3 regions of the Bradyrhizobium sp. USDA 3364 genome follow, and region 3 is predicted to be linked to each of the others. Evidence: predicted binding sites of a transcription regulator. Region 3 holds the regulator's gene; each other region holds the start of a gene.

The links. The regulator LexA, encoded in region 3, represses DNA repair genes until DNA is damaged. The targets are predictions, from matches to a motif close to TGTTCNNNNTGTGTTCNG.
Region 1: the regulator LexA is predicted to act here: its motif matches at 2,753-2,770, upstream of ACVILL_RS32110 (single-stranded DNA-binding protein).
Region 2: the regulator LexA is predicted to act here: its motif matches at 4,056-4,073, upstream of ACVILL_RS09930 (DNA recombination protein RmuC).

Annotation. Positions count from the first base shown of each region.
Region 1 is NZ_JBSRYG010000002.1:6,859,343-6,866,180, reverse strand. Features, by position in the region: gene gyrA (DNA gyrase subunit A) at 1-1,225, opposite strand, end outside; gene ACVILL_RS32115 (DUF2306 domain-containing protein) at 1,427-1,837, opposite strand; gene ACVILL_RS32110 (single-stranded DNA-binding protein) at 2,092-2,583, opposite strand; gene ACVILL_RS32105 (outer membrane protein) at 3,055-3,798, shown strand; gene ACVILL_RS32100 (hypothetical protein) at 3,850-4,032, opposite strand; gene ACVILL_RS32095 (hypothetical protein) at 3,953-4,306, opposite strand; gene ACVILL_RS32090 (outer membrane protein) at 4,245-4,904, shown strand; gene uvrA (excinuclease ABC subunit UvrA) at 5,162-6,838, shown strand, end outside.
Region 2 is NZ_JBSRYG010000002.1:2,130,829-2,137,666, reverse strand. Features, by position in the region: gene recR (recombination mediator RecR) at 1-338, shown strand, start outside; gene ACVILL_RS09940 (hypothetical protein) at 487-915, shown strand; gene ACVILL_RS09935 (AmpG family muropeptide MFS transporter) at 1,142-2,518, opposite strand; gene ACVILL_RS09930 (DNA recombination protein RmuC) at 2,816-4,024, opposite strand; gene def (peptide deformylase) at 4,195-4,722, shown strand; gene fmt (methionyl-tRNA formyltransferase) at 4,889-5,824, shown strand; gene truA (tRNA pseudouridine(38-40) synthase TruA) at 5,970-6,707, shown strand; gene dapE (succinyl-diaminopimelate desuccinylase) at 6,771-6,838, opposite strand, start outside.
Region 3 is NZ_JBSRYG010000002.1:7,149,602-7,156,439, forward strand. Features, by position in the region: gene ACVILL_RS33540 (HAD family hydrolase) at 34-660, shown strand; gene ACVILL_RS33545 (molybdopterin molybdotransferase MoeA) at 687-1,898, shown strand; gene lexA (transcriptional repressor LexA) at 2,143-2,847, shown strand; gene ACVILL_RS33555 (hypothetical protein) at 3,102-3,530, shown strand; gene ACVILL_RS33560 (hypothetical protein) at 3,676-3,903, shown strand; gene ACVILL_RS33565 (ComEC/Rec2 family competence protein) at 3,900-6,185, opposite strand; gene ACVILL_RS33570 (MFS transporter) at 6,571-6,838, shown strand, end outside.

The DNA.
Region 1 (6,838 bases), 290 kb from region 3:
AGGTTCGGATAACACGGATCATCTCGTCGATGTTGGCGACTGCGATCGCCAGGCCGACCAGGATATGGGCGCGGTCGCGCGCCTTGCCGAGCAGGAACTTGGTCCGCCGCGTCACCACCTGCTCGCGGAACGCGACGAAGATGGTCAGCAGATCCTTCAGGGTCATCGTCTGCGGACGACCGGAATCCAGCGCCAGTATGTTGGCTGGGAAATTCGTCTGCAGCGGCGTGAACTTGTAGAGCTGGTTCAGCACCACGTCCGGCACCGCGTCGCGCTTCAATTCGATCACGACGCGGTAACCGTCGCGGTCGGACTCGTCGCGCAACTCGCCAATGCCTTCGATCTTCTTCTCGCGCGCCAGCTCGCCGATGCGCTCGACCATCGAGGCCTTGTTAACCTGATACGGGATCTCCGTGATGACGATCGCTTCGCGATCCTTGCGGATGGTATCGATCGTCACCTTGCCGCGCATCACGATCGAGCCGCGGCCGAGATGGTAGGCACTGCGAATGCCCTGCCGTCCCAGGATGATGCCGCCGGTCGGGAAGTCCGGTCCGGGGATGATGTCGATCAGCTCGTCGATCGTGAGCGCCGGATTGTCGATCAGCGCCACGCAGGCATCGACGACCTCGCCGAGATTGTGCGGCGGGATGTTGGTGGCCATGCCGACGGCAATGCCGCCGGCACCGTTGACCAGCAGGTTGGGGAACCGGGCCGGCAGAACCGACGGCTCCCGCTCGGAATTGTCGTAGTTCGGCTGGAAATCGACGGTGTCCATGTCGATGTCGGCGAGAACGGCAAGCGCCGCCTTGGTCAGCCGCGCTTCGGTATATCGATAGGCCGCCGGCGGATCGCCGTCGACCGAACCGAAATTGCCCTGGCCGTCGATCAGCGGCACGCGCAGCGAGAAATCCTGCGCCATGCGGACCATCGCGTCGTAAATCGACTGGTCGCCGTGGGGGTGATATTTACCGATCACGTCGCCGACGACGCGCGCGGATTTGACGTATTTCTTGTCCGGCGTATGCCCCTGCTCATGCATCGAATACAGGATGCGCCGGTGCACCGGCTTGAGCCCGTCGCGCGCATCGGGCAGCGCACGCGACACGATCACGCTCATCGCGTAATCGAGGTAGGACTTCTTCATCTCGTCGAGAATGGAAACGGGACGAATATCTGAGGGCCCCGGCTGCTCGCCGGGCTTGTGGTCGTCGTTATCGGACAAAGGGGAAATCCGGTCAGTTCTACTGGGGAATCATATAGCGTATCGGGGGCCCGAAAACCACCCTTGCGCGGCTCCGGACAGCCGATTTTCCCTTCGTTTTTTCATGGACTTACCGGCGACGTTGCGGGCTTGCGACGAGCCCGCTTTGCGCTGCGATCGCCGGCCGGCAAAGACCGCATGGAACCGGCCGCCGCAACGCCCTCATTGACCCGTCCAGTGGCCGAAAATCACGGCATGCATGATCCGCCCGGGCACGAAGGTGAACAGCCCGGCGATCACCAGCGCGCCGAAGAAGACGCCGATCATCGTGTATTTGTGGCGGCGGACGTCGTGGCTCCGCGCGGCCCTGACGCCCAGCACCAGCATCGCCAGCGTGAAGATCGACAGCAGGTGGATCGGGCTCCACGGGCCCAGCAGCCGGATCTGGTGGATCCAGAACGAGCTCAGCGCGACCGCGAGCATCAGGATCACCCAGATCCAGCCCAGCGTCCGGTGCGGCAGCGTGCCCTTGGGTGCGGCGAGCTGGATCGAGCCGAGCACGAAGGCGGCCATCGCGGCAAAGGCATGGAACGGGATCGCAGGCGCGGCGTCGAGCAATGGCGCGAGGCTCATCTTGGCGGCCCTCGAGTAAGCGCGCGGCCAGACGTCGCTCGCCGCAGGCCAATGTAAATATCATTCACATCCGCCTGTGTCAAAGTCCGGGGAACTTGCCTCGGCGACCTCCAGAATTTGGAGATCCGGCAAATAGCTCTGGAGTTATCCTCATAATTCACATGAGGAAATTGCCATCATGCATAATGGCGGCCGCTCATGGAAATGATCTTCACGGAGCGGCGCGCTCAGGACCTCGGGATTGCGACGTCCGATCAGAACGGGATGTCGTCGTCCATATCGCTGTTGCGGCTGCCGCCGCCGGCGGCGACTGCGCGGCGCGGCGCCGAGCTGACCGGACCGGACGAGCCGAAATCGCTGCCGCCGTCATCGGAGAAGCTGCCGCCTCCACCGCCACGCCCGTCGAGCATGGTGAGGTTGGAGTTGAAGCCCTGCAGCACGACCTCGGTCGAGTACTTCTCGACACCTGACTGGTCGGTCCATTTGCGGGTCTGCAACTGACCCTCGATGTACACCTTGGCGCCCTTCTTCAGATACTGCTCGGCGACCTTGCAGAGACCTTCGTTGAAGATCACGACGCGATGCCACTCGGTCTTTTCCTTGCGCTCGCCGGTGCCCTTGTCGCGCCAGGTTTCCGAGGTGGCGATGGAAAGATTTGCGATCGGACGGCCGTCCTGCGTCCGCCGGATTTCCGGATCCTTGCCGAGGTTTCCGACCAGGATCACCTTGTTCACGCTTCCTGCCATCGCATCATCTCCACTCAAAAACCGGGCGACCGGACATCGGCCGCCACTCTCAACCTTCGCCACTTACATCGCAGGCGTCGTGGATGACCCTATACGCCGGTGCCGGCTCGCCGCCTTTGCCGTCGCGCGGTTATCCACGATTATCGAGATATAGCATCGCGGCCGGCATTGTTCCAGTTTTGTTCGCCACACCAGCCGTAGAGGCAGCCGGCGGCGATCGCGTGGCAACCGATCTCGGTCCCGGTCGCTGGCCGGCTCCGACACCTTAGAAAAAGACTAAATAAATCAGTATCTTGCTTTGAACACACTTCTTCCGCGAGTGTGGCTTTTCTTCCGCGAGTGTGGCTTTTGGGAGACGGCGGTTGCGGTTGAATCAGCGTATAGATGCCACCCATGACGTGGGCGCTCGCGTCTGAGATCGTGCTTCGGGACCGTTTGGAAGCCGATCGCCGGGGAGCTGGGAGACTGATTATGAAGAAGTTTTTGCTCGGTACGGTTGCTCTGATTGCGTTTGCGGCGCCAGCCGCGGCGGCCGACCTCGCTGCGCGCCCCTACACCAAGGCGCCGCCGATGATCGCCGCCGTCTATGACTGGAGCGGCTTCTACATCGGTGCCAACGGCGGCTGGGGCTCGAGCCACAATTGCTGGGACCAGGCCCCGGGCGGCACCTTCATCGGCTCGGATGGTTGCCATGACGCGACCGGCGGCGTCGCCGGTGGTCAGATCGGCTATCGCTGGCAGGCCGGCACCTGGGTGTTCGGCCTCGAAGCGCAGGGCGACTGGGCTGACCTGAAGGGCAGCAACAACAGCGCGATCTTCCCCGGCCTCTTCACCAACCAGAGCAAGATCGACGCGTTCGGCCTGTTCACCGGCCAGCTCGGCTACGCCGCCAACAACGTGCTGCTCTACGCCAAGGGCGGCGCGGCGCTGACCGACAACCGCTTCAACACCTACTTCACGCCGACCGGCGTGCTCGCCGGCAGCGCCAGCGACACCCGCTGGGGCGGCACCATCGGCGCCGGCATCGAAGTCGGCTTCGCGCCGAACTGGACCGCCGGTATCGAGTACGACCACCTGTTCATGCAGGACAAGACCTACAACCTCACCACGCCCACCGGCACGCTGTTCAGCAACGTCCGCGACCGCCAGGACGTCGACCTCGTCACCGTCCGCGTGAACTACAAGTGGGGCGGCCCGGTCGTCCCGCGCTACTGATCGCGCGACGCGGATTTACCCAGACCAAAGGCCGGCCTCGCGCCGGCCTTTTTATTTGTGCGGCCGATCAGCCTGCTCGCGGCGCACGAATGAAAACGATCGCTCGAAGCGGAAGGACGGCTCTACACCGTCAAGCTCGCCATCAATTGCCGCTTCAACGCAGCGGGCCCCGTCGTCGCAGCGAATGCTGAGCGCGCCGCCGATCGCGCGCCGCTGCGTTCGCGTCGAAATCAAGAGCCGGCCTCGCGCCGGCTTCTTCGCTGCGTGCGAGCGCGCACCGCTGCGGGACTGTTTTCAGTGCATTGTGGTTTCCCGGATACACAACTTCCGGGATTTCTATGTAGAAGCACGCATACGTCACGCAACACTGCTTTGACGCTCCCTTCAAATGTTCGAAGGGAGACAACGAGAAAATGAGCAAGAAAAACGGGATTTGGACTTTGAAAATCAGGAATGTTTTGCTGGCCTCGGCCGGCATGTTTGCACTGAACGCTTTTGCACCGGCCATGGCTGCTGATATGGCGGCCCGCGCCCCCTACGTGAAGGCTCCGCCGCCGGCCGCGATCTACAACTGGACCGGCTTCTACCTCGGCGGCTTCGGCGGCTATGCCAGCGAGGACTCCGGCAATCCGAAGATGGAAGGCGGCTTCGGCGGCGGCACCATCGGCTACAACTGGCAGGCCGGCAACATCGTGTACGGCCTCGAGGTCGACGCTGCCGGCGGTGACATCGACGCTTCGATTTCCGCGCTGGGCATCACCGCCCGCAGCAAGATCGACTCGCTCGGCACCGTTCGCGGCCGCTTCGGCTTCGCCGTCGACAAGGTGCTGTTCTACGGCACCGGCGGCTACGCCTGGGCCAACAACGAGCTCAGCGTCACCGCGCTCGGCGTGACTGCCTCGCAGAGCAACTTCCACTCCGGCTGGACCGTCGGCGCGGGCATCGAGGCGTTCATCGCCCCGCAGTGGTCGATCAAGGGCGAGTACCTGTATCGCAGCCTCGGCGGCGAGACCTATTTCGGCGTCCCCTCCGCCGACATCAACCTGCACACCGTCCAGTTCGGCGTGAACTATCACTTCGGCGGCCCGATCGTCGCCAAGTACTAAGCTCGACAGTGATCTGACGAGATCGGATCGTTAAGGAAAGGCCGGCCTCGCGCCGGCCTTTTTTGCATCTCGGAACCGGCCCTGCTGACGGCTGCTGCCATCCGGCAAACTATCCGTTGATGGACGCTATTCAGCACTGGAAATTGTCGACCGTTCTTCCTACGTTCCAGTCCTCACACCCCATCGGCGCAAGCTCCCGGCAGCACCGGCGATGCGCGCCCAAAAAGGCGCCCGATCATGCGCCCGGAATTGTCGCTATGGATGAAGTGCTCAAGGCGAAGCGCCAACAGAACGCGGGCTCCTCATCGCGCGCCATCACGATCCGCGGCGCGCGCGAACACAATCTGAAGAACATTGACGTCGAGATTCCCCGCGACAAGCTCGTGGTGTTCACCGGCCTGTCCGGCTCCGGCAAATCCTCGCTCGCGTTCGACACCATCTACGCCGAGGGCCAGCGCCGCTACGTCGAGTCGCTGTCGGCCTATGCGCGGCAATTTTTGGAGATGATGCAGAAGCCGGATGTCGACCAGATCGACGGCCTGTCGCCGGCCATCTCGATCGAGCAGAAGACCACCTCGAAGAACCCGCGCTCCACCGTCGGCACCGTCACCGAGATCTACGACTACATGCGCCTGCTCTGGGCCCGCGTCGGCGTGCCCTATTCGCCGGCCACGGGCCTGCCGATCGAGAGCCAGATCGTCTCGCAGATGGTCGACCGGGTGCTTGCGCTGCCGGAAGGCACCCGCCTCTATCTGCTGGCGCCGGTCGTGCGCGGCCGCAAGGGCGAGTACAAGAAGGAGCTCGCCGAATATCTCAAGAAGGGCTTTCAGCGCGTCAAGATCGACGGCACCTTCTATGAGCTGGCGGAGGCGCCCGCGCTCGACAAGAAATTCCCGCACGACATCGACGTCGTGGTCGACCGCATCGTGGTGCGCCCTGACCTCGCCCAGCGCCTCGCCGAAAGCTTCGAGACCGCGCTGAAGCTCGCCGAGGGCCTCGCCGTGATCGAATACGCCGACGCGCCCGCGGCGGCGGCAGACGAGAAGAAAGACGACAAGAAGAAGACCGCAAAGATCCACGACAAGAGCGGGCCCGAGCGCGTCCTGTTCTCGGAAAAATTCGCCTGCCCGGTCTCCGGCTTCACGATCCCCGAGATCGAGCCGCGCCTGTTCTCGTTCAACAACCCCTATGGCGCGTGCCCGGCCTGCGGCGGCCTCGGCGTCGAGCAGCATATCGACGAGGATCTGGTCATCCCGGACAAGGAGCTGACGCTGCGCAAGGGCGCGATCGCGCCCTGGGCGAAATCGTCCTCGCCCTATTACATCCAGACCCTGACCGCGCTCGGCAAGCACTACAAGTTCACGCTCGACACCAAGTGGAAGGACCTGACCAAGAAGGTGCAGGCCGCGCTGCTGCACGGCTCCGGCGACGACGAGATCAAATTCTCCTATGAGGACGGCGTCCGCTCCTACGACACCAAGAAGCCGTTCGAGGGCGTCATCACCAACATCAATCGGCGCTACCGCGAGACCGAGAGCGAGTGGGCGCGCGAGGAGCTCGGCAAGTATTTCTCCGACGTGCCCTGCGCCGGCTGCAACGGCCATCGGCTGAAGCCGGAGGCGCTGTGCGTCAAGATCGGCGGCAAGCATATCGGCGAGATCTCCGAGCTCTCGGTGAAGCGCGCCGGCGAATGGTTCGAGACCGTGCCGGAAGCGCTGAATGCGCAGCAGAACGAGATTGCGACCCGCATCCTGAAGGAGATCCGCGAGCGGCTGACCTTCCTGCTCGACGTCGGCCTCAATTACCTGACGCTGTCGCGCTCCTCGGGCACGCTGTCCGGCGGCGAGAGCCAACGCATCCGCCTCGCCTCGCAGATCGGTTCCGGCCTGACCGGCGTGCTCTACGTGCTGGACGAGCCCTCGATCGGCCTGCAC
Region 2 (6,838 bases), 5.0 Mb from region 3:
ATGTCGCCGATCTCTGGGCGCTGGAACGCGCCAATGCGACCAATGGCCGCTATCACGTGCTCGGCGCAACGCTGTCGCCGCTCGACGGCGTAGGTCCGCAGGATCTCACCATCGATCAGCTGGTGGCGCGCGCGCATGCGTCCGAAGTCACCGAGATCATCCTGGCGTTGAATGCGACCGTCGATGGCCAGACCACCGCGCATTACATCACCGACCTGTTGTCGGAGGCCAATGTGCGGGTGACGCGGCTGGCGCATGGCGTGCCTGTCGGCGGAGAGCTTGATTACCTCGATGAAGGTACGCTATCGGCTGCCATGCGGCAGCGGACGCTGTTCTAGCGCGCGCTCGAGAGCCGGGCGGGGCAGCATTTTGCCAAGCGATCAGTCACAAGTCGAAAAGATCGCGCTTAAACAAAATGGTAGGGTTGGATGACGATTCGGGGACGGTCATTCACGCTCTGACGGATCAGCTACGGAACACCTGAAAATGACGACACACCGATTCGGCGTACGCTTGGGCTTTGTGCTTCTGGCGGCGACATTCGTCGCGCCCTGTGCGATCGCGCAGCAGAGCGATGCGCCGCAGAAGCCCGGCAAGATGATTCGGGCCGGCGACGTGCTGTCGGGGGAGCTCAGCGCGATGAAGGTGCGTGACGCCAAGAACCGCGGCAAGCGCGTCGCGACCTACCAGATCACCAGCGAGCCGCGCCGCCTGCCGCCGCCGAATGGCCTCTGCGATCTCGAAACCGGGCCGGAGACATTCCAGCTGATCCCGACCAACGACACCCAGGCCGCGCAGCTCAAGAGCCTCTCCGGCAAGGCCATCTCGGTGAAGGTCGACGAGGTCGCCTGCGCCAAGGATGCCGGCGAGATGAGCGAAGCCATCGTCACGAAGTGGAGCGTGGTGGCGAAGTAGGTGCCGCGCCGCAATCGCCGCTCGGATGTGCAGGTGATGACACCGCGCTATTCGACATCTTGAATTGCGACCCATCCTCATCGTCGTCCTGGCGAAAGCCAGGACCCATAACCACCGGTCTTGGTTGGCGGATGGATCGCGGCCCCATCGTCGCGCAACAGTTCGCATTTGGGGTAATGGGTCCTGGCTTTCGCCAGGACGACGATCGCGGGTGACGACAGTCGGACTAAACCCGTACCGGCCCCAGCTCCTCAAAATGCCCGCGCCGCTGCAGCCAGGCGAGCAGAATCAGGCTCGGGATCGCGACCAGCACGCAGATCACGAAGAACATCGGCCAGCCGACCGCCTTGGCGACATAGCCCGCGCCTGACGACAGATAGGTGCGGCCGACCGCCGCCAGCGCGGTGAGCAGCGCATACTGGGTCGCCGTGTGCAGCGGATTGCGGCACAGCGCGGAAAGATAGGCGACGAAGATCACGGTGCCGATCGCGCTGGTGAAATTCTCCGCCGTGATCGCGAGCGCGAGCGCCCATTGATCGACGCCGACATGCGCGAGCCAGGAGAACGAGAGGTTGGCGACCGCCTGTAGCACGCCGCCGATCCAGAGGCTCTGCGCGAGCGAATAGCGCCGCGCCACGAAGCCGCCGGCAAAGCCGCCGATCAGGGTGGCGGCGAGGCCGACGCCTTTCACGATCGCCGCGTAATCGACCTTGGAAAAGCCGATGTCGATCACGAACGGCGCGGTCATGGTGCCTGAGAACGCGTCGGTGAACTTGAACAGCACCACGAAGGCGAGCGCGGCGAAGGCGTCCTTGCGGCTGAGGAACTCGGAGAACGCGCCGAGCGCGGCGTGAAACACGCGTTCGGCTGCGTTCTGCTCGTGCGTGGCCGTCTCCGCGCCTTTCGATTGCGCCGGCTCGGTCGCCGCAAGCGCGGTGACGATGCCGATCACGACCAGCCCGGCCATCACCACATAGCCCCACATCCACGCCGACGGGCGCGCGAGGCCGGCGGACTCGAACCCGCTGACGATGAACAGCGCGCCGGCGGTCGAGACCAGCATGCCGACGCGATAGGCCGCGACATAGGACGCCATGCCGGCGGCCTGCTCGCTTTCGGGCAGGCTTTCGACGCGGAACGCGTCGACCACGATGTCCTGGGTCGAGGAGGCGGTTGCGACCAGCAGTGCGGCGAAGGCCGCGAACCAGGGCGAGCGTGCCGTATCCGCCATCGCCAGCACCAGGATCGCCGCGATCAACAACAGTTGCGAGAACAGCAGCCAGCCGCGGCGGCGTCCGAACATCTGCGTGAACAGCGGCACGTGCAGCGCGTCGACCAGCGGCGCCCACAGGAACTTCAGCGTGTAGGGCGTGCCGATCAGCGCCAGCAGTCCGATGGTGCCGAGATCGACCCCGGCCTCCTTCATCCACACCTGCAGCGTCGAGCCCGACAGCGCCAGCGGCAGGCCCGACGAGAAGCCGAGCAGCAGCACGATCAGCACCCGCGGCTGCAGATACACCGCGAAACTGTCGCGCCACGAGGTGGCGGCGGGCTTTGGTTCCGGCCTTGCGGACGTGTCCGACGTCGCTTCAGGTGCTGTCATAGATGAGGTGTTACCAGATTCGGCCCCAAAAAGACTGTCATCGCCCGGCTTGACCTCCAATACGCATGCCGGGCGGCCTCCGCCGTCGTTCTGGCGAAAGCCAGGACCCATTACCCCAAATCTCAATTGTTGCGCGACGCTAGGGCCACGATCCCCTTCGCAATCCAATGCGGTGGTTATGGGTCCTGGCTTTCGTCAGGACGACGTGCGGGGAGACTCACCCGCGCTCCGGTGTCGTCGCCCGGCTCGACCGGGCGATGACACTGATTATGCCGTGCGACCTGTGGTCAGCAACGATCACTCCCCTGCCTGCAGCTTGCGCGGGGCGGGGAACAGGTCGGGGGCGGCGGGCTTGACGAAGCGCGGCACCTCGATCGGGGTCTCGACCTTGCTGAAGTCGAGTTCCTCGATGCGGCCGGCGCGTTTTTCGATCTTGTCGGCGGAGATCAGGATCTGCCTGACATCCTCGTTGACTTGGCCGAAATGGGTCTGCAGCTTGAGCACGCGGTCGCGCAGGCGGCCGAGATCATCACCAAGGTGCATCACCTCGTTGCGGATCTGGTCGGCGGCGTCGCGGATGCGGGCGTCCTTGAGGATCTGCTGCATCACCTGGATCGCCAGCATCAGGAGCGAGGGCGACACCAGCACGACGCGGGCGCGATAGGCTTTCTGGATCACATCGTCGAAACCATCATGGATTTCGGCGTACACCGATTCCGACGGCACGAACATCAGCGCGGTGTCCTGGGTCTCGCCCGGGATCAGGTACTTCTCCGCGATGTCGCTGACATGCTTGAGCACGTCGGCGCGCAACCGCTGGCAGGCCGATTTGCGCTCCTCGTCGCTGCGCGCATCGTGCAGCGCGGTCATGGCCTCGAGCGGGAATTTCGCGTCGATGCAGAGCGGGCGCTGATCGGGCAGGAACACCACGCAGTCCGGCCGCTTGCCTGATGTCAGCGTGTACTGGAACTCGAACGAGCCCTTCGGCATTCCGTCTTGGACGATCGCCTCCATCCGCGCCTGGCCGAACGCACCGCGCGATTGCTTGTTGGCGAGCACGTCGCGCAAGGTCGTCACCTGGGTGGTGAGCTCGTTGAGGTTCTTGTGCGCATGGTCGATGATGCCGAGCCGTTCGTGCAGCACGCGCAGCGAATCCATGGTGTTGCGGGTCGATTGTTCCATCGACTGGCCGACCCGGTGGGTCACCGAATCCAGCCGCTCGTTGACCGCGCGGGCCATCTCGGCCTGGCGGCCGGCCAGCGCCTGCGCCATGGCGTCGACCCGTCCGGAGGACTCGCTCTGGGCCCGCAGCATGTCGGCGAGCCGTTCCTCCAGTTCGTCGGCGCGGATGGCCTGGGCCATCGCGAGTTCCGCGCCGCGCCGGCTGGCGCGGGCAATCACCATCGCAATGGCGAACAGCAGGATCAGCGCCAGCGCGCCAAGGCCGATCAGCGCGTCGGAGACGCGGACCGGCAGGTCGCCAATGGTGAGGAGAATCTCGTTCATGGCATCCGTTGTAGCCGATTCGCGGCCAAGCGCGAACGAAGAGGGAACGCTGATGGTAAATGCTTCTCTAACCTTCTTGGTTAATGGGCCGTGAAGAAACGTGGTTAAGGTTGTCCTAACGGGTTCCTGAGCGCATTGACCCCATGAAGTCAGCAGCTTAAATCGCGGCCATGGCTTTAAGAGAAATCATTATCCTGCCGGACAAGCAGTTGCGGCTGGTGTCGAAACCGATTGAGAAGGTGACGCCGGAGATCCGCAAGCTCGCCGACGACATGCTCGAGACCATGTACGACGCACCCGGCATCGGGCTCGCGGCGATCCAGGTCGCGCAGCCTCTGCGGCTGATCACCATGGACCTCGCCAAGCGCGACGAGAACGGCGAGACCACGCCGCAGCCGCGGGTGTTCATCAATCCCGAGATCATCTCGCACTCGGAACAGTTGTCGGTCTACGAAGAGGGCTGCCTGTCGATCCCCGAATATTACGAGGAGGTCGAGCGCCCGGCGCGGGTGCGTCTGCGCTTCACCGATCTCGACGGCAAGCTGCATGAGGAGGATGCCGAGGGGCTCTACGCCACCTGCATCCAGCACGAGATCGACCACCTCAACGGCGTGCTGTTCGTGGACTATCTGTCGAAGCTGAAGCGCGACCGCGTGTTCAAGAAATTCGAGAAGGCCGCCAAGCGCGCGGCGGAGTAGGCTGGGTCGCCCTTCCGGACGCGTCATGGCCGGGCTTGACCCGGCCATCCACGTCTTGCTTCGCTGATGCTGAAAACGTGGGTGCCCGGGACTTCTTGTGCGAAGACGCGCTTCGCGCTCAAGCCCGGGCGTGACGGAGCACTCCAACTCCTGCCGAGTTCTTTCGATGCCTCTCCGCCTGATCTTCATGGGCACGCCCGATTTCGCGGTGCCGACGCTGCTGGAGCTCGTGGCCCATGGCCATGAGGTCGTGGCGGTCTATACCCGTGCGCCGAAGCCGGGCGGGCGGCGCGGCCTGCAATTGCAGCCGACACCGGTCGAGCAGGAGGCGCGCCGCCTCGGCATATCCGTGTTGACGCCGAAAACCCTCAAGACGCCGGAGGCGCTCGACGAGTTTCGTGCGCATGACGCCGATGCGGCCGTCGTCGTCGCCTATGGCATGATCCTGCCGCAGGCCATTCTCGATGCGCCAAAACTCGGCTGCTTCAACCTGCACGCCTCGCTATTGCCGCGCTGGCGCGGCGCCGCGCCGATCAACCGCGCCATCATGGCTGGTGATGCCGAGAGCGGCGTGATGGTGATGAAGATGGATGTCGGCCTCGACACCGGCGACGTCGCGATGGCCGAGCGGCTGCCGATCACGGACAGCATGACGGCATCCGACCTGCACGATGCGCTGGCGCCGCTCGGCGCCGATCTGATGGTGCGCGCGATGGGCGGGCTGCAGCGTGGCGGACTGCAGCTGGCCAAGCAGAGCGAGCACGGTGTCACCTACGCCGCCAAGATCGAGAAGGCCGAGGCGCGGATCGACTGGAAGCAGCCGGCGCACGCGGTGCTGCGGCACATTCACGGCCTTTCGCCGTTCCCCGGCGCCTGGTGCGAGCTTGCAGGCGAGGGCGAGCCGGTGCGGTTGAAGATTCTGCGCTGCGAATTGGCGAAAGGCGCGGGCGACCCGGGCGATGTGCTCGACGATCATCTCGCGATCGCCTGCGGCGATGGCGCAGTCCGGATTATCGAACTGCAGCGCGCCGGCAAGGGACCGATGAAGGCGGCGGACTTCTTGCGCGGCACGCCGCTGAAGCCGCCGGCAAGGGTTTCCTGAGATCGTCATGCGCGGGCTTGACCCGCGCATCCATCTCGAAAAAAGCTTGTCCTGAAGAGGATGGATTGCCGGGCATAGGCGAGCGGAAGCGACGTCGTCCTTTGGACGGCTATGCCCGGCAAGGACGATCAACGAGATTGAACAGATGCCCCGCTACAAGCTCACCATCGAATATGACGGCACGCCGTTCTCCGGCTGGCAGATCCAGGACACCGCACCGACCGTGCAGGGCGCGCTGGAGACGGCGGTCAAGGCGATCTGCGGCGAGGACGTGCGTGTCCATGGCGCCGGGCGCACCGATGCCGGCGTACATGCGCGCGGCCAGGTCGCGCATTGCGACATCGCCAAGCATTTTCCGCCCGGCCGCTTTCGCGACGGGCTGAACGCGCTTCTGCGGCCCAATCCGATCGGCGTGCTCGCGGCCGATATCGTGCCCGACGATTTCGAGGCGCGGTTCTCGGCGACCAAGCGGCATTATCTCTACCGCATCACCAATACGCGCGCGAACCTCGCGCTCGACATCGGCCGCGTCTGGCGGGTGCCGCGCGCGCTCGATGCCGAAGCGATGCACGCCGCCGCGCAGCGCCTGCTCGGCAAGCACGATTTCACCACCTTCCGCGACACCGAGTGCCAGGCCAAGTCGCCGGAGAAGACGCTCGATCAGCTCGACGTCACGCGCGAGGGCAGTGCCATCAGCATCGTGACGTCGGCGCGCTCGTTCCTGCACAGCCAGGTCCGCTCGATGGTGGGCTCGCTGGTCTGGGTCGGCGAGGGGCGCTGGGGTGCCGACGACCTCGCCGCCGCGCTCGCCGCGCGCAACCGCGCCGCCTGTGGCCCTGTGGCGCCGCCGGATGGGCTATATCTGGTGCGGGTGGATTACTAGAGGCCCCAATCCCTACTGTGCATGGGGTTGTTTTCGATGTTTTTGTCCTGCCGAACGGCTGGATTACCCGAAATACCGCTCCAACACGCCGCGATAGATCTTGGTCAGCTTCTCGAGATCGGCCACCGGCG
Region 3 (6,838 bases):
CCTGCCCGCAATTCTCGTACACCGTTTCATGCAATGACCTCGCAACTCTCCCCCAATTCCGTCGACGCGCTGCTGTTCGATATCGGCCGCGTCGTGCTCGACATCGACTTCGGGAAGGTGATGGCGCACTGGGCGCGGCATGCCGGCTGCGCGCCGGCCGAGCTCGCCACGCGCTTTGTCGTCGACGACAGCTACAGGCATCACGAGATCGGCCGGATCGACGATGCGGCGTTCTTCGAAAACCTGCGCCGGACGCTCGGCATCGACATCACCGATGCCGAGTTCCTCGAAGGCTGGAACGCGATCTTCGCCGGCGAGATGCCCGGCATCGCCCCGCTGCTTGCGGCGGCAGCCAAACGAATGCCGCTCTACGCCTTCTCCAACACCAATCCGGCCCACGTCGCGCATTTCTCGGTCATCCATGCCGAGCTGCTCAGCCATTTCCGGACCGTCTTCCTGTCCTCGAGCATCGGCTTCCGGAAACCGGACGCCGAGGCCTACGATCATGTGGTAAAAGCCATCGGCGTGCCGGCGTCGCGGATCCTGTTCTTCGACGATCTGGCGGCCAATATCGAAGGCGCGCGGGCGCGCGGCCTTCATGCCATCCACGTGACATCGACGGATGACGTGGCGAGGGCTCTCACTGCACTTGGGATTTGAACACTGCGAATGAAGGAGCTCCGAGCGTGGCCTTGATGCCGGTTGCCGATGCCCTGTCCGCCGTCCTCGCCGGTGCCGCGCCGCTGCCGGAGGAGATGGTCGCGCTTGATGCCGCCTACCACCGCACCCTGGCGCGGGACCTCGCCGCGCTGCGCACCCAGCCGCCGCAGCCGATGTCGGCGATGGACGGCTACGCGGTGCGTGCCGCCGATGCGGCTGACCTAAAGGCCCGGCTCAGGGTGATCGGCGAGGTCGCCGCCGGCCGGCCGTTCGAACGGACGGTCGGCGCCGGCGAAGCGGTGCGGATCTTCACCGGTGGCGTGATCCCCGATGGCGCCGACGCCGTCATCATCCAGGAAGACACCCGGACTGACGGCGACCACATCGCAATCACCGAGACGGCAACCGCCGGACGGCACATCCGCCCCGCCGGAGTCGACTTCCGTGAGGGCGACGTGCTGCTCGCCGCCGGCAGCCGCCTCTCCGACCGCGCGCTGTCGCTGGCGGCCGCCATGAACTATCCGGAGCTTGCGGTGCACCGCCGTCCGAAGGTCGCGGTGCTGGCGACCGGCGACGAGCTGGTGATGCCGGGATCAAGGCCCGGTCCCGGCCAGATCGTCTATTCCAACGGCTATGCGCTGCGGGCGCTGGCCCGCGCCGAAGGGGCCGAGACCGTCGATCTCGGGGTTGCCGCCGACACCGTGGACGCGACCACCGCCGGCATCCGCCGGGCCCGCGAGACCGGCGCCGACATCCTGATCACGACCGGCGGCGCCTCGGTAGGCGACCACGACCTGGTCAAGCAGTCGCTGGAGGCCGAGGGCGTCGAGATGGCGTTCTGGCGGATCGCGATGCGTCCGGGCAAACCGATGATGCACGGCCGGCTCGGCGCCATGCGGGTGATCGGCCTGCCCGGCAATCCGGTGTCCTCCTATGTGTGCGCCTTCCTGTTTCTGGCGCCGTTGATTCGGGCACTGAGCGGTCGAAAAACGATTCATCACGCACGCGCGGCCGCGCTGCTCGGCCGCGACCTCGCCGCCAACGACCAGCGCGAGGACTATCTGCGGGCGCGTCTCGAGGCGCGCGAGGACGGCACGTTGATCGCCACGCCCGTGATGCAGCAGGACTCATCGCTGCTCGGGAATCTCGCTGCGGCACGGGCACTTCTCGTGCGTCCGCCGTTTGCGCCGGCCGCGGTCAAAGGATCTGAATGCGAGATCCTGACACTGCCTGAATGAGGCTCTCGCGGGCGCGCCGATTGCGCATCGCCGAACACGTTCACCGGAAATTAAGTGGTTGCGGAACACATATCGAACATATAGTGTCCGTTCATGATTTGTTTCGAGTACTGGTGTCTACAAACGGGAGGCCGCCAGGGAGCGCTTGCAACAAGCACAATGCTCCTGAGGTCAGGCCCGGCCTGCAGGCCCCACTGAAGAGTCTCGGAATCGAACGACGCTATCAACCGGGGGAATACTCGAGATGCTCACGCGCAAACAGTACGAACTTCTGCGTTTCATCAATGAACGTCTGAAAGAGGCCGGCGTACCGCCCTCCTTCGACGAGATGAAGGATGCGCTCGACCTGCGCTCGAAGTCCGGTATCCACCGCCTGATCACTGCGCTGGAGGAGCGCGGTTTCATCCGCCGCCTGCCCAACCGCGCCCGCGCCATCGAGGTCATCAAGCTGCCCGAGCTCTCGGCCGGCGGCGGTAACGGCCGCCGCGGCTTCACGCCGAGCGTCATCGAAGGCACCCTCGGCAAGCGCCCCTCGACGCCGCCGATCGCCGAGGACGACGGCAACCGTCCGGTCGCGGTCCCCGTGATGGGCCGGATCGCCGCCGGTACGCCGATCGAGGCGCTGCAGACCCGCAGCCACACCATCAGCGTGCCGCCCGACATGCTCGGCGCTGGCGAGCACTACGCGCTGGAGGTGCGCGGCGACTCGATGGTCGATGCCGGCATCCTCGACGGCGACATGGCGCTGATCCAGCGCAACGACGTCGCCAACACCGGCGACATCGTGGTGGCGCTGATCGACGAGGAGGAAGCCACCCTGAAGCGCTTCCGCCGCCGCGGTGCATCGATCGCGCTCGAGCCGGCCAACACCGCCTATGAGGTGCGCATCCTGCCGCCGAACCGGGTCCGCATCCAGGGCAAGCTGATCGGCCTTTATCGCAAATACTGAATAGCAAATACTTGCGGCGGCGAGGAACGAGCGAGAGGTCGGATCGTTCCTTTGGAGGATAGCGCAGCAAGCGGCCTGCCCGGTGCGGTCCGATACCTCTCGCGCAGCGTCGCGTGTTTGTGATCGGAGCTGTCTCGGACCAGTCGTACAATCGCCCAGAAACGAGCAGACACTCGTTCGCTATCGTCCACTCTGGTAGAGGCCAATGCCTCAAGGAGAGGCACGGGTCGCTACCTCCAATGAGGAGCCATCCGATGTGTGACTATAGTCTGCACGCCGTGGCATCGCGCCCCGCCATTGTTGGAGAGACGCTGATCACGACGACCTTCCGCGGAACGTCGACCCGCGGCTTTGCTTCGGAGAACGATCCTACTGTCGCGGTCTGCATGCTGCCGGGCACCGAGCTCGCTTTCGCCGAGAACGTTCGCTACGACAGCCGCTGGATCTGGACCAAGACGATGAACTTCCGCGTCGGCGTGTTCAACGAAGTCGAGCCCGACGTTCCTGATCGCCATCACGACGCGGTGGAATTCCCCGACGGCAGCCATGTGCTGGTGACCCAGCTCGTCGAGGGACAGCGCGTCAGCGTGCTGCAATTGCCGGCCCTGCACCCGCCGGTCGAGCAGAAGCCGAAGGTCGTGGAGCGGCGGCCCTCCGCATTCGCGTCGCTGTTTTTGGGTTGAACGCATCGTCGCCGTGGAATGAGCCATTCGGCGGCGAGTGACCTAAGCGATTTCGAGCGACCCCGGACATCCGGTTCCGGGGCGCAGAAGGAGATTTGCGTCGGCGGGCGCCTTGGCGCATCATCGTGCACGGAGGACGTGCGCGGTGGTCGATAAGGTCACATGGCAAAAGGCTGGACGCGTCACGGAACCGGGCCGCTACATGTTCCGGTTCGGCTGGCTGACGGTCACGGCTGACGACCTGAAGGTCTGGGAGCAGTTTCCCGAGGCGGCCTTCACCCTCGTCAAGAAGTCCGACGGCGGCCCAGACTCCGACGAATACCATCTCGGCCTGTTCGAGCTGCCCACGGGCCCCTCACCCGACAACGCCTAATCCTCGCCCTGCAGATCGCTCTCGGCCGGCGTCGCATCGACGGCCGGTCGCGGCGCGGTGGCGGGCACGCGCAACGTGGTCTCGGCCTCGCCGTCGCCGGGAACCGCCGGCGACCACGGCCGGTCGATCCCGCCGGGCTTCACCGCATCGATGGTGTAGCCGTCCCTGCTCCGCCGCAGCACCAGCGCCCCGTGGCGCCGCAGCCGCTCGGCATCGATCACCGAGGCCGCGCAGCCCCGCGGCGCCGGCCGCGCCGTTATGATCAAGCCTGCGCGCTCGCAATCGTCGGCCAGCGCCTCCGGCCGTGTCGCCAGCGCGATGAAGCCGCCGCCGGACCCTTGCGTCACGCAGCCGCTCGGATCGCAGGAGACGCCTTCGCTCAGCGACGCATCGGTGGCGGTCCGCGCATCGGCGTCGGCCGCCAGCCACTCCTTGACCAGGAAAGCATCCTTGGCGCTGTGCATCAGGTGCAGCCGCCCGTCGCCGCCGCGCACCGCGACGTTCCGGCCGTCGGCGGAGATCAGCACGTCCGGCAGCGGCACCCGCACTGCCCAGACCGAGGCCACCGCCAGCAGCATCGCCCCCGACCAGCGTAGCGGCGTGCGCAACAGGCCGAGCAGGATGATGCCGGTGCTCGCCGCGATCAGCGGCCCGACACCGAACGCCGCCATCCGCCCGACTGCGCCCGGCAACGCGGCGACCCATTGCGTCACCAGGATCATCCAGTCGATGCCGAACCCCATGATCGCCCAGAACACGCCGTCGAATCCGAACGGCATGGCGACGAGCCCGAGCAGGCCGGCGGGCATCACGACCGCCGACACCACCGGCATCGCCGCGAGGTTCGCGAGCAGCCCGTAGGGCGTCACGCGGTGGAAATGGAACGCGGCGTAGGGCGTCGTCGCCAGCCCCGCCACCAGCGAGGCCAGCATCAGCATCGTGAGCTCACGCCCGCCCCACAGCGCAACGCGCGCAGTCGCCGAATGGTCGGGCGACGCCAGCAGGTTCGGCAGTCCGATCTGCACCAGCGCCACCAGCCCGAGCGTCGCGGCGAACGACATTTGAAAGCTGGGGTGGACCAGCGCCTCCGGCGCGATCGCGAGCACGATCAGCGCCGCCACCGCCAGCGTGCGGAAGGTGATCGCGCGGCGGTCGACGATCACGGCGATCAGCACCACCGCCGTCATGAAGAAGGATCGCTGCGTCGCGACCTCGGCTCCCGACAGCAGCAGATAGAACGCCGCAGCGATGAGCGCGGCCGCTGCCGCCCATTTCTTGATCGGATGTCCCGCCGTCAGCGTAGGAAACAGCGCAAGCAGCGCGCGGATCGTGAAGAACACGACGCCGGCGACAACAGCCATGTGGTAGCCGGAGATCGACAGCACATGGCCGAGCCCCGAGATGAACATCGCATCGTTGACCGGCGTCGTGATCGCATCGCGCCGGCCGGTGAGCAGTGCGGTTGCGATTGCGCGCTGATCGCCGTCGAGCGCGGTGCGGATGCGTGCATCGATCGCATCGCGCAGGCCCTGCATGAAAGCGGCATAGCGCAGCGCAAAGCCGCCGGCCGCGGGTGGCTCCTTCGTCCTGACCGCGCCCATCACGAAGCCGGAGGCGCCGATGCCCTGGAAATAGAGGTCACGGCCGAAATCATAGGAGCCCGGACGCTGCGGCCCGAGCGGCGGCATCAGCCGTGCCTTCAATTCGACGAAGCTACCGACCTCGGGCGCGGTACCCTTCTTCACCGAGAGCCTGACCCGCTCCAACTTGGTGTTGTCGCGCGGACTCTCGATCGAGACCACGCGCAGCACGAAGCGATCGGTCTTCTCCCTGATGTCCCGCGTCTCGACGAAGCCCGTCAGCGCCACCGAGAACATCGGCCGCGCCAGCACGCCATGGGCGATCCGCGCCGTCTTCCAGGTCGCCGTCGCAAAGCCCGCCGCGACCGCAGCCAGCATCACGATGACGGGAAATACCCCGTGCCGGCGCAACAGCAGCGCGAGCAGGCAGAGCACGATCGCGACGGCAGCCGCGACCGACAGCACCGGCTCGTGCTCAGCCGCGAAATAGAACGCGATGCCGGTGCCGAACGCGACCGGCACCCACGGCAGCAGCCGGCCAGCGCCTGCCTCCGCGCGCGCCCATTGCCGCAGCGTCTCGACGAACGGCTGCCAGATGCTGACCCGCACCGGGGCATAGCCACCGGCTGGCGCAGCCGCGCGGGGCGGCCACGTCCCCGCATAGCCCCGTTTGCCGCCCGGCGTCGTGCCCTGCTCCGCCATCTCTCGCCTTGCGATCGCTGTCGGGGCGCAAAGCTACCGGACGTAGCCATCCGTGGGATAGCGGAACAGATGCAGAATGCGGCGGAAACTGCGCCTTCGCCGCCATCCGCGTTGATTGCGCCGAAAGTCGCATAATGCGGCGATCCGTTGGGGATTAGACTGTCGCTGTACGTCTGTTCCCCGACGTCGGATGACAGACACAATTTGTCGGCTCGCGGCAGGAAAATCCGCTGGAGCTCTTCTCAGGTGGCTTTGAACATCCCTGAGACCAGGTGTTGCGCACGCAACTCGCAGTCACGCCGGTAGCGTCGCGCATCAAGCGCCTTTCGCGAGCGAATTGATCGCTGAAACGCGAGGAGATTCTTTGAATTGATAGGAGCAGCAAATGGCAATGCAAATTCCGCATGATTTTCGCCGCGTGATTATCGCTGCGTCGGTCGGAAACATCATCGAATGGTATGATTTCTATATCTTTGGCAGCCTGGCCGCAGTTCTGTCGGTCAAGTTTTTCGAGCAATCCCACCCGGTCGCCGCTCTGTTGAGCACGATCGCGCTGTTCACGGCAGGCTTCCTGATCCGTCCTTTGGGAGCCTTCCTGTTTGGATGGATGGGCGATCGGGTTGGTCGCAAATACACCTTTCTCATCACGCTGA